4 regions of the Pseudoalteromonas sp. SG43-1 genome follow, and region 1 is predicted to be linked to each of the others. Evidence: predicted binding sites of a transcription regulator. Region 1 holds the regulator's gene; each other region holds the start of a gene.
The links. Region 1 encodes sigma-54, which starts transcription at its own class of promoters, with help from an activator protein. Its sites were predicted from a motif close to GTTGGCACGNNNNTNGNNT; they were not measured.

Region 1 (3,200 bases):
TTAGATGAATTTAGCATACAACACATTCGTGATAGCCAAGGTATGGCATTATCGGGTGGAGAACGTCGTCGTGTAGAAATAGCACGAGCGCTGGCAGCAGATCCTAAATTTATATTACTGGATGAACCGTTTGCCGGTGTTGACCCTATTTCGGTATTAGATATAAAGAAAATAATAGAACATCTTAAAAATCGTGGGATTGGTGTATTAATTACCGACCATAACGTAAGAGAGACCCTTGATGTTTGTGAAAAAGCCTACATTGTTTCTCATGGGGAGCTGATTGCATCAGGTACTCCAGAACACGTATTAAATGATAAAACAGTACGCGATGTTTACTTAGGCGAGCAATTTAGGCTGTAACATTTACGCCATGTCTTTAAGCATCTGCTAGTATTAATTATAACAACATAAAAGGATTGTTAGAGATACATGAGGCAATCACTACAGCTGCGCATGGGCCAGCAACTTACAATGACTCCACAGTTGCAACAAGCTATTCGTTTGTTGCAACTCAGTACATTGGATCTCCAGCAAGAAATACAAGAAGCTCTCGACAGTAATCCACTATTAGAGGTTGAAGAGGCAGACTATTCCGAAGACGCTGCTGGTAAAAACGAGCAAAAAGCTGATACCGATGACATAACTGTTAGCGCATCTGCTGATGATGCTCCGAGCGAATATGAACAAGATACTGGTGAAGCACTTGCAAAAGACACGCTAAGTGACGACATGGCTATGGATGTTAGTTGGGATGAGTACATGAGTGCCGCTCCTGCAGCCTCATCAGGTCCAATGCCCGAAGACGAATCAATATACCAAGGCGCCTCTACTGAAACGCTCCATGAGTATTTAATGTGGCAATTACAACTAACGCCATTTAGCCCTACAGACGAAGCTATTGCTATTGCTATTGTAGAAGCTGTCGATGATTCAGGTATTTTAACACTAAGCTGCGAAGAGATTTTAGAAAGCTTTAATCAAGAAAACGAAGATGATAACGAAGTCGAACTTGATGAAATTGAAGCGGTATTAAAACGCATCCAACTGTTTGATCCTGTTGGTATTGCTGCACGTAGTTTACAAGAGTGTTTGTGTATTCAGCTTAATCAATTTGATAAAGAAACACCTTATATTAATGAAACGAAAATGATTTTAACCGAGCATATTGATCTATTAGCAGCTCGCGACTATCGTACATTAATGAAAAAAACTAAGCTCAAAGAAGAAGAGCTTAAAGAAGTAATGACACTAATACATACTCTCAACCCAAAACCTGCAGATACTATTGTAAGGGAAGAATCTGAGTATGTTATTCCTGATGTGTCAGTTAAAAAAATTAAAGGCCGCTGGGTTGTCGAATTAAACCCAGATAGCATGCCTAAAATTCGTGTTAATAGCCAATACGCAGCAATGTCTCGCACTGTAAAATCAAGTGGCGACAGCCAGTTTATTCGCTCACATTTACAAGAAGCTAAATGGTTTATTAAAAGCTTAGAAAGTAGAAACGACACGCTATTAAAAGTTACTAATTGTATTGTTAAGCAACAACAAGGCTTTTTTGAACATGGCCCTGAAGCCATGAAACCAATGGTTTTAAATGATGTGGCTGAAATGGTAGAAATGCACGAATCGACAATTTCGCGTGTTACTACTCAAAAGTACATGCATACACCCCGTGGTATATTTGAGCTTAAATATTTTTTCTCAAGCCATGTAAGTACTGAAAACGGTGGTGAATGTTCATCTACAGCAATACGTGCGCTTATCCGAAAATTAATCGCAGCAGAAAACTCAGCAAAACCATTGAGTGATAGCAAAATAGCGGATATATTGGCTGAGCAAGGAATTAAAGTAGCGAGACGTACAATCGCAAAATACCGCGAATCTCTTGCTATTCCACCGTCAAATCAGCGTAAAAGTCTGATTTAAGACGCTAAACTAAGAGGGTAATGCTTATGCAACTAAACTTAACTGGTCGTCACGTAGAATTAACCGATTCACTAAGAGACTATATTAATACTAAATTTGCGAAGCTTGAAAGACACTCTGATCATATTAATAATGTTCATGTCATTCTCGATGTAGAAAAATTAAATCAAAAAGCAGAAGCCACAATACACGTAAGCGGTGCTGAGCTATTTGCCTCTACAGAACATCAAGATATGTATGCCGCTATTGACTCGTTGATCGACAAGCTCGATCGCCAAGTAATCAAACACAAAGAGAAGCTTGCTCGACACTAATATGATGAAATTAAGTTCACTTATATGCCAGGACTGCAGCAAAGCTGCGGTCCTTTTTAATAGCAAAAAAAGAATTTTAGAGTTCATTAGCGAACTTGCTCACGACAAACTTCCGTATTTACCGCAACAAGATATTCTTAATGCTTTAATGAGCAGAGAGAAATTAGGTAGTACAGGTATAGGGCGTGGCATTGCTATTCCTCATGGAAGAATGAGCGGTGCAGAAGAGCCTTTGGCTTTAGTGCTCGTTAGCGAAACTCCAATAAACTTTGATGCAATCGATAATCGCCCTGTTGATATTTTTGTCGCACTCATCGTACCAGATGGCGATAACCAGCAGCACTTAAAGACTCTAGCAACCATTGCTGATAAACTAAACAACAAAGATTTTTGTAAACAGTTACGCAGTGCAAAATCTGATACTGAGCTTTACCAAGTTATTGTCGATCAATCATAGTTTTATAAAGGGTGTTAAATGGAGTTAATTATCATAAGCGGCCGTTCTGGTTCTGGAAAGTCGGTTGCTTTGCGCGTTGTAGAAGATTTAGGTTATTATTGCGTAGATAATATTCCAGTAAACCTACTACCTTCATTAGTTCGCAGTGTATCTGATAGCTACGATAAAATTGCTGTTAGCATAGATGTGCGCAACATCCCTAAAGAACAAGATGAATTTAACGATATTCTTGAATACTTACCAGGCTTTGCAAACCCTACGTTATTTTATTTAGATAGCGACGATCAGACATTGATCAAACGTTTTTCTGAAACACGCAGATTACACCCACTATCAATAGACTCGTTGCCCCTTGATTTAGCCATCAAAAAAGAAAAAGAATTACTTGATGTATTAACCACTCGCGCCGACTTTATGATAGATACGACTGATTTAAGTGTTCATCAACTCGCTGAATCTATTCGTGAAAAGATTTTAGGTAAAAAAGATAAGCAACT
Region 2 (3,200 bases), on a different contig from region 1:
GCTTGCGTCAGTTTCTTTGTCTGTTTCTGTTTTAGCGGCCTTTGTTGCTTGAGTAGACTCTTGCAATTTAACCGTAATTATATCGCCAGTACGTAGCGCTTTTTTATCGGAATATAAGTCGTTTGATGTATGAGTATTAAACAATGAACCTGTGGCTACCAGCGGCTCTAAAATGGGCTCGGGGTACATAGGTGCGTAGTAAGGGTCGTCCTGCACTACCTCACTATTTTGCGTAGACATACAGCCACTTAAAAATAATGTGCCCGCTGCAAATAAAATAATATTACGCATAATTCCCCCTATTCTATTAAAGCTGTTGATTGATATAACTCATCATTTCGTCAACGGCCGAAATTACTTTTGAGTTCATTTCGTAAATACGCTGAGTTTCTATTAGATTTACCAGCTCTTCAGTCACATTTACGTTAGATGTTTCGAGTGAGCCTTGAATAATACTACCTAACCCTTCAACACCAGGATTACCTTGTACAGGCGCACCACTTACAGCCGTTTCGGTATAAAGGTTTTGACCAATTGGCTCAAGACCCGATGGATTAATAAAGTCACTAATAGTCAGCTGACCAATTACAACGTTATCGGCTTGGCCTGCAACACGTACAGATACTTCGCCGTCTTGCGAAACCGTAATTGATTGCGCGTCATCTGGTACATTCATTTCTGGCTGAATAACGTAACCTGCGCCCGATGTTACAATTCGTCCATCGCCATCGGTAGTAAACTGACCATTGCGCGAGTAAGCAATATTGCCATCTGGTTGCAGTACTTCAAAAAAACCTTCGCCAGAAATCATCCAATCTAGTGAGTTTTCGGTGGTCAACATGTTGCCTTGCGTAAACTCTTTTTGGTTAGCTACAACTTTAGCACCCGCACCTAACATTAAGCCCGACGGCATTTCGGTATCTTGCGATGAACGACCACCTGGTTGATTAATATTTTGATAAAGTAAATCTTCAAATATAGCGCGGCTTTTTTTGTAACCTACGGTACTCGCATTCGCTAAATTATTTGAGATAACCGATATATCGGTTTGTTGAGCGTCTAGCCCAGTTTTACTGATCCACAATGCTGGATTCATAATCGTGTCCTCACTTTAAAGTTAAACTATGCGTAATAACTGATCTTGACGCTCGTCAATTTCTTCAGCTGTTTTCATTAATTTCACTTGTAATTCAAATTGGCGCTGGTGGCTTATCATGTCGACCATTTCGTGAACAGGGTTCACATTTGACATTTCAAGCGAACCACTTAAAACTTTTACATTGGCAGAGGTATCTACTGTTACATTTGCTTTTGGTCTAAATAAACCATCGTTACCTTTTTCGAGCTGGGAGCTATTTGCTTCTACCACTCTAAGCGTGTCTATTTCTTCTAAAAAGTTAGCGGGAGCGCCTTGCGGTCGAACTTGAATAGCGCCATCTTGGCTAAACCCTATTTTTTCGACTGGGACGGGTAAAATAACAGGTCCCCCTTCGCCAATAACTTGACGACCGTGGCTGGTTACGAGCATGCCTTGAGCAGTAATGTTTAACGTACCCACTTTTGTGTAAGCTTCATTACCGGAGGCATCTTGCACAGCAAGCCATGCATTATCGCTCATCGCGATATCTAAGTCTCGCCCGGTTTGAACAATGCCACCCGATACCATGTTTGAACCCGGACGCTCTTGCATTGAAAATACACGTGTAGGCAAACCTTCGCCAAACGCTTGCATAGAACGCGCCTGGGCAAAGTCAGCTTTAAATCCTGTTGTATTTGCATTCGCCAAATTATTGGCTTTAAGCGCAAGCCCTTGTAGGCTTTGCTTAGCGCCAGAGGCCGCAATGTAGACCATTTTGTCCATAGTATCGACTCACATAAAAAATCTCTGAACTTATAAATGCAAAATAGGTGCCAGATTAAATTTGACGCAACATTGAGAGGTATTTAGAAGGGCTTACAAAGAGGACTTATAAAAAAGGCTGCAAAAATGCAGCCTAATATATTTAATGGGGTTTAGCTTATCGAATCTGCAAAATACTTTGCTGAATAGTTGAGTTAACTTCAAGCGCACGTGAGTTTGCTTGGTAATTACGCTGTGCAGTAATTAAGTCTACAAGCTCGTTTGTAAGATTAGTATTTGATTGCTCAAGCGCTGATGAGTTAATTCCACCAAACGTACCCGAACCGGCTTCACCCGCTACAGGTTCACCTGAATCAATACTTTGCTTCCAGCTTGTATCACCCACTTGTGATAACCCTTGTGAATTTGGAAAACGTACCATAGCCACTTGGCCTAGGAATGTTGAGTCACCATTACTGTAAGAAGCGACAATTTTACCGTCTGTTCCTATATCAATTCCGGCTAAACGACCTACTGTTGAGCCATCTTGATCGAGTGCTTTTACTTCAAAACCACTTGAATACTGAGTTGGGATACGTCCAGCTGTGTTGTTTTCATCGCGCCAGTTAAGCTCAATACCAGTACCTGGGAAAGTTGCACCATTGTCTAGTAATGTTGATAAGCCAGTACCAGAACCCGCTGGTAGTAGTATTTCATCAAAAGTAGTTGTATTTGTATTTGCTACACCGCCTGTTGTTGATGGTAAACCACTTGAGTTAAAACCTAGGGTGGTCAGTGGTGTATAAGGTGTCGTTGTTTGTTCTCCACCAGTTGTGGCATCAACTACTTTGCCATCGAGTGTTGCGTATACTTCCCAACTGTTATCTGTACCACCTGCTGCGGCATCATCTTCTTTAGCAAAAAAGTACTGTAAAATATGTGGTTCACCTAGTGAATCATATACCGTTGTTGACGTAGATGAGTTATAAGTACCACTAGATGTTGGGTCAAAAGCAATACCCGGAGCATCTGCTGTTGCATCTAAGTTAAACGACAAAAATACATTTTCTGTTGCGCGAGGTGAACCAGACGAATCAGGGATTTGAATTGGATCAGTTGTGCTCAAACTTACCGACGTTGTATCACCTGTAGATGAGTCAACAGGGAATGCTTGTAAAAAGTTACCTTTTGCGTCAACCATAAAGTTATCTTGGTTAAGCTTAAATGCACCCGCACGTGTATATGTTAAATCTTGCGAAGATAAATCGTCTGTCATCGCAAAATAACCTTCACCAGTGATTGCTAAATCAAGTGAGTTATTTGTAAATTGCAGTGAGCCTTGGTGAAACTGCTGCGCAAC
Region 3 (3,200 bases), on a different contig from region 1:
GAGGACCATAATGATCGAACGTATGGTACATCAGACCAGAACCCGAAGTAAGCGTCATGAAATCAGTTTGGAAACCAATTAAACCACGGCTTGGGATCATGAAGTCTAAACGCATACGGCCTTTGCCATCTGGAGTCATGTTAGTAAGTTCACCTTTACGTAGGCCAACTTGTTCCATAACAGAACCTTGATGCTCTTCTTGACAGTCAATAGTCACTGTTTCAAACGGTTCTTCTAGAACGCCATCTACAGTACGTAAGATAACTTCTGGACGAGAAACTGAAAGCTCGTAACCTTCACGACGCATGTTTTCGATTAAGATACCTAGGTGTAATTCACCACGACCAGAAACACGGAAGCTATCTGGGCTTGCAGTATCTTCAACGCGAAGTGCTACGTTGTGTACTAATTCTTTGTCTAAACGCTCACGGATATTACGTGACGTTACAAACTTACCTTCTTTACCACAGAAAGGTGAGTTATTTACAGAGAATGTCATTGTTACAGTTGGCTCATCAACACTTAGTGGTGGTAATGCTTCAACGTTTCCTGGGAAACAAACTGTGTCAGAAATCTTAAGCTCACCAATACCTGTTACAGTTACGATGTTACCAGCGTAAGCTCTATCAGTTTCGATACGCTCAAGACCTAGGTAGCTTTGTACTGCACCAATTTTACCATTACGTGTAGTGCCATCAGCACTGATAATAGTAACTTGTTGGTTAGGAGCAACAGAACCACGTTTAATACGACCAATACCAACTACACCAACATAAGAGTTGTAATCTAGTTGAGAAATTTGCATTTGGAAGTCACCTTCAGGATCTGCATCCGGTGGTGATACTTCTTCAACGATCATCTTGAACATAGGTTCCATGTTGTCTGATGGTTCGTCTAAATCTAGTGTTGCCCAACCGTTGATTGCTGAAGCGTAGATTACTTTAAAGTCTAACTGTTCGTCAGTCGCGCCAAGGTTGTCGAATAAATCAAAGATTTGATCCATAACCCAATCTGGACGAGCGCCTGGCTTATCAATTTTATTGATAACGACGATTGGCTTTAAGCCTTGCGCGAATGCTTTTTGCGTAACGAAACGCGTTTGCGGCATTGGACCTTCTTGAGCATCAACAAGTAATAATACTGAGTCAGCCATCGAAAGTACGCGTTCAACTTCACCACCGAAATCGGCGTGTCCCGGGGTATCTACGATATTGATATGGTAGTCATTCCAAGAAATGGCTGTGTTTTTAGCCAAAATGGTAATACCACGTTCTTTCTCAATGTCGTTTGAGTCCATCACGCGCTCTTCGTTACCGCCGCGTGTTTCTAATGTACCTGATTGCTCAAGTAGTTTGTCAACCAGTGTTGTTTTACCATGGTCAACGTGCGCGATAATCGCTATATTTCTTAACTGTTCGATGCTCATATATTTACTCAGAGAAATTAAATTCTCATTGATCCTGCAAGATCTACGCACTCATCCACGCTTTCGCGAGATGTCCCAGCATAGGATTTAAAAGGGCGCATATTATCCCTCATTAATGACATGGATGAAAGTTTATCCAATATAAATTTCAAAACTTTCTCAATACTTTTACTAAGTATCTGTTTTATATATGACAATTATATGAATTAAATTTCAAATTTTTTTTGTAAAACAGCCTTTTTGGCTATTTTGCTGATCTTTTTGGTACTCTTTTGCATTTAGGTTATGCTATTTTCGAGCGATTAAATTAGCAGCAAATTGTGCCCTGTAAATTTTGCACCAAAAAGGAAAATTTACGCACCAATATAGTGCGTTTGTACATTCCATTTTGATGCAACGATATTTTTTTAATTTATAAACAGCTAGTTATAAAAATGGCACAAAATCAGCTTAGTAAATCCCAAAGCAATTATGCAGCAATAACAAAACCCAATAGTTGGAGGACACATGTCACAATCGGTTTTAGATTTTATTAAAGAAAATGACGTTAAGTTCATTGATTTACGCTTTACTGACACTAAGGGTAAAGAACAACATGTATCTATTCCTCATCACCAAGTTGATGAAGACTTTTTTGAAGACGGTAAAATGTTTGACGGTTCTTCAATTGCAGGCTGGAAAGGCATAAACGAATCAGACATGGTATTAATGCCAGTTGCTGAATCAATCAAACTAGACCCTTTCACTGAAGAATCAACATTAATCGTACGTTGTGACGTAGTAGAGCCTTCTACGCTTCAAGGTTATGAGCGCGACCCGCGTTCTGTTGCTAAGCGTGCTGAAGATTACATGCGCTCTACAGGTATTGCAGATACAGTTTTATTTGGCCCTGAGCCAGAGTTTTTCGTATTTGACGACGTTAAATACAAATCAGATATGTCTGGTTCTATGTACAAAATTGACTCTAAGCAAGCTGCTTGGAACTCAGATAAAGAATATGCAGATGGCAACACAGGTCACCGTCCAGGTATTAAAGGCGGTTACTTCCCAGTTGCTCCTGTTGATGACTTCCAAGATTGGCGTTCAGCTACGTGTCTAGTTCTAGAAGAAATGGGCCAAGTAGTAGAAGCACATCACCACGAAGTTGCAACAGCAGGTCAAAACGAGATTGCTACTCGCTTTAATACAATGGTATTAAAAGCGGATGAAATTCAAGAAATGAAATATGTTATCCATAACATGGCTCACTTATACGGTAAAACAGCAACGTTTATGCCTAAGCCAGTTGTTGGTGATAACGGTTCTGGTATGCATTGTCACCAGTCACTTGCTAAAGATGGTGTAAACCTTTTTGCTGGTGATAAGTACGGCGGCCTTTCTGAAGATGCGCTTTACTACATTGGTGGTATCATCAAGCATGCTAAAGCAATTAACGCTTTTGCAAATGCCTCTACTAACTCGTACAAACGTTTAGTACCAGGTTTTGAAGCACCAGTTATGCTTGCATACTCTGCACGTAACCGTTCTGCATCAATCCGTATCCCAGTGGTTCCATCTGAAAAAGGTCGTCGTATTGAAGTACGCTTCCCTGATCCAACTGCTAACCCATACCTTGCTTTCTCAGCAATGCTTATGGCTGGCCTTGATGGTATCAAAAACAAGATCCACCCTGGCGATGCTATGGATAAAGATTTATATGACCTACCAGCTGAAGAAGCAGCAGAAATCCCAACTGTTGCAGCATCACTTGACGAAGCACTATCTGCACTTAGCG
Region 4 (3,200 bases), on a different contig from region 1:
CAAATAGCCCTAATCGCAGAGGAATAATGCGCGCCGCAGAAGCAAAGCTTGATGAAGGTAAAATGACGATAGCAATTGTTGACTTAGACTACTTTAAAAAAGTTAACGACCAATTTGGTCACGATGTTGGAGATTTAGTTCTTATTGCCTTTGTAAAGGCTGCAAAAGAAACACTAAGTGGTGATCATCAGTTTGGCCGCTACGGCGGCGAAGAATGGTTGTTTGCACTAAATTCGGTTGACGAACTAGCTATTCGAGATATCTTTGACCAGCTCGCCACTAGGTTTACCGAGCATTGTAGTAATATAAAAGACCTTCCTAGTGATACAAAAATCACTTTTAGTGTGGGAGCCTCTGTAAGTAACCCTTTAAAAAGCACACTAGATGTTCTTATTAAGCATGCAGATAAATTACTTTATAAAGCAAAAGAAAACGGAAGAAACCAAGTCGTTGTTGATTAAATAAACACAGCTAGAAGTACTTGCTCAGTTAATTGACTAAAGTCCATCTAAAACCATCAGTTTAATTTTATGTGCTTTTACAAAATGATCTAATTTATGGGTGTGTATCCACCAAGTAGCGGCCTCCATAAGTAGCTCTGGGTCGTCGTTTTTATTGGCAAAAAATGCATAAAAAGAAAGCCCTACATTTTCGCCTTTAACTGCTATTTTTTTATCGCACACGGTAATTATTTTTGCTCTTAGTTCTTCCCTCATACATACCTTATTTAATTATATTTTTACTATTAAAATACGCCATTTAAAAAGCTAACGATTAGCTGTGAAAGGCTTCTATCAACCAAGCCATGATTCTCAAGCTCTTTATTAGGCGTATTTACTTTTGCAGCTTTGCATTCATTATCTAATGTCTCATTTTTACGTGTACCGGTTTCGTATGCAATATCTGCTTGTTCCATACATTTTGCCGAGCCTGCGTAAGGCTTTGCCGCACAAGCGCTTAGTAATAAAAAAAGTGAAATTGCTATCAACAATTGCTTCATAACTAATCCTATTTTTACGCAACTTATTTACTTTAAATTACAGCTGCAAGTTAGCCTATTTACTTTTCTACCACCATTACAAAAAATTCAAAAAAGAACGTACCGATGGCATCAAAAAAAGTGTTATTTTTTTCATCCTTTTTAATTTGTGCGCTAATGCATTGATTGTAAACCTGTGAGCTTGTTTGAGCGCCATTTCGATCAACCATTTCAGCCTCTTCAATGCATAAGTTAGGGTCGGAACGCGGGGCTGTACTACATGCACTCAGTAAAGCGCACAGCAATAATGCGGCGACGGGGCTTTTTATGTTCATCCTTAAACTATCCTATTAAGTTAACGTGCTACCTGCATTTATGTGTGAGAGTAATATATAGGTTGTACCCAAATAACACTGACACTTTATCACTGCAATAAAATAAACAACCAGTAAATATTTGTAAGGTTCTGTAGGGATTTATACTCACTTTTATAATTGAACTACGCAAAAGCCTGAAATTATTGCATTCATATCACTGTAAAATTTACAGTGATCGCAGCCAAAGAATAAAAGATTAAATTAAATTTATTAAAATACAATAACTTAATATTTGGCATTTAGTTTGCTAGTTAATGATATAAGCAAATAAATTGTAAAAGGACTAGTTATGAATATTTTTGAAGCACTACGTCATGACCATGACAAACAACGAGAATTGGTAGATGCGCTTATTCAAACACACGGCGACACAGAGCAGCGCCACACGCTAATGGATGAGCTAAAAACAGAATTAGAAAATCACGCAAAATTTGAAGAACGTTACTTTTATAACCCACTTATGTTTGATGACTTAACTCATGAAAAAGCGCGCCACAGCGTAGCTGAACATCACGAAATTGATGAATTAATTGAACAACTTGAAGATACCGAAATGAGCTCGTCTGCATGGTTAGTTGCAGCTAAAAAGCTACACCATTTGGTACATCATCATTTAAGTGAAGAAGAACACGAAGTGTTTCAATTAGCGGGTAAAGCACTTACCGAAGGGCAAAAAGAGAGCCTTGCTGAGCAATACAACGACGCTATGCATTAGTTGTAAACACGCAAACCGACTTCCACACACTCCCTGTGTACTTATTGGTTATAAGCCTTATGGCTTATAACCAATTTTTTTGTATGTACTTTATTACTTTACAGTAAATTTCACGTCTTGGTCGCGTAATAAGTAAAGTGCAAAACACGCAGCCCACATTGGCCATGCAGTAAAGAATAATAAGTTATTAAAGCCATCTATGTACTGGTTGTAAGAAGAAAGCGTAGATAAGCCATGCATTACAAAAATGATACCGTACGTTATACGCTTTTTAATACCTGCTAAAAATGCTAAAACAAGCACTAACTGCACCGCACCAATAATGTAAGCCACTATATCTGTAGAGCCACTAATACCGTAAAAATGTTCAAAAATACGTGCGCTATGCCCAGGATTAACAAACTTATCGAATGTCCACATAACCATTACAATAAACACGCCTAAACGCAAAGATAAAAGTGACCACTGCAAACGGTTTTGCACATCAGAATTCATTGAACCTGTCATAAAATTTCCTTAAATGAATATTAATAAACGTAGAAGTAACCTAGACCGTATAAGTTATTTTTTATTTCAAAAATTTTTAATTAAATTCATTAGTTAAGCCATGCAGTACTAAAAGTGAAGCTTATTTAAGTAATTTAAAAATGCTGCATAAAAGTTAACTCTTTTAAAATGTTAGCAGGTTGAAAGTAGTCTATAATTAAAAATTCTATTAAAAGCATATATTTACATTCACTCTAGTACAATCGCTGTATTAATATTTTATCAACTAATAAAACAATACTATTAATTACCATCTTTATAATGCATCTGTTTTGTTATGTTCTAAAAAACAAAAAGAATCAAAATTTTACTGAAAGTTATTTTTAATCCTTTCGGTCTTTATCGCCAACAACATTTTAACCGTAGAGAGAAAACGTTTGAAACACGCATATTTAGCACTTTCCCTAGCCACCATATTAAATACACCACTTAATGCTTTTGCAGCCGAAGAATCAAAAACAGCAAAAGAAGGCGCAATTGAGCGTATTGAGGTGGCAGGCCAAGTTATTAAATCTCAAGGTCTTTCGGTTAAAAATGCCACTGTAGACGGCCCTTTTGGCGACAACTTAGCTCTACGAGATAT

Region 2: the regulator sigma-54 is predicted to act here: its motif matches at 1,898-1,916, upstream of H5159_RS07200 (flagellar basal body rod protein FlgF).
Region 3: the regulator sigma-54 is predicted to act here: its motif matches at 1,860-1,878, upstream of glnA (glutamate--ammonia ligase).
Region 4: the regulator sigma-54 is predicted to act here: its motif matches at 1,588-1,606, upstream of H5159_RS16995 (hemerythrin domain-containing protein).

Annotation. Positions count from the first base shown of each region.
Region 1 covers NZ_JACJFD010000001.1:305,398-308,597, reverse strand. Annotated here, with positions in the region: gene lptB (LPS export ABC transporter ATP-binding protein) at 1-363, shown strand, start outside; gene H5159_RS01410 (RNA polymerase factor sigma-54) at 433-1,932, shown strand; gene hpf (ribosome hibernation promoting factor) at 1,959-2,246, shown strand; gene ptsN (PTS IIA-like nitrogen regulatory protein PtsN) at 2,251-2,703, shown strand; gene rapZ (RNase adapter RapZ) at 2,722-3,200, shown strand, end outside.
Region 2 covers NZ_JACJFD010000007.1:11,610-14,809, reverse strand. Annotated here, with positions in the region: gene flgH (flagellar basal body L-ring protein FlgH) at 1-291, opposite strand, end outside; gene flgG (flagellar basal-body rod protein FlgG) at 308-1,096, opposite strand; gene H5159_RS07200 (flagellar basal body rod protein FlgF) at 1,118-1,861, opposite strand; gene flgE (flagellar hook protein FlgE) at 2,019-3,200, opposite strand, start outside.
Region 3 covers NZ_JACJFD010000027.1:28,163-31,362, reverse strand. Annotated here, with positions in the region: gene typA (translational GTPase TypA) at 1-1,426, opposite strand, end outside; gene glnA (glutamate--ammonia ligase) at 1,934-3,200, shown strand, end outside.
Region 4 covers NZ_JACJFD010000028.1:18,790-21,989, reverse strand. Annotated here, with positions in the region: gene H5159_RS17015 (GGDEF domain-containing protein) at 1-461, shown strand, start outside; gene H5159_RS17010 (DUF6500 family protein) at 498-716, opposite strand; gene H5159_RS17005 (hypothetical protein) at 746-1,000, opposite strand; gene H5159_RS17000 (hypothetical protein) at 1,060-1,314, opposite strand; gene H5159_RS16995 (hemerythrin domain-containing protein) at 1,646-2,071, shown strand; gene H5159_RS16990 (hypothetical protein) at 2,165-2,578, opposite strand; gene H5159_RS16985 (TonB-dependent siderophore receptor) at 2,995-3,200, shown strand, end outside.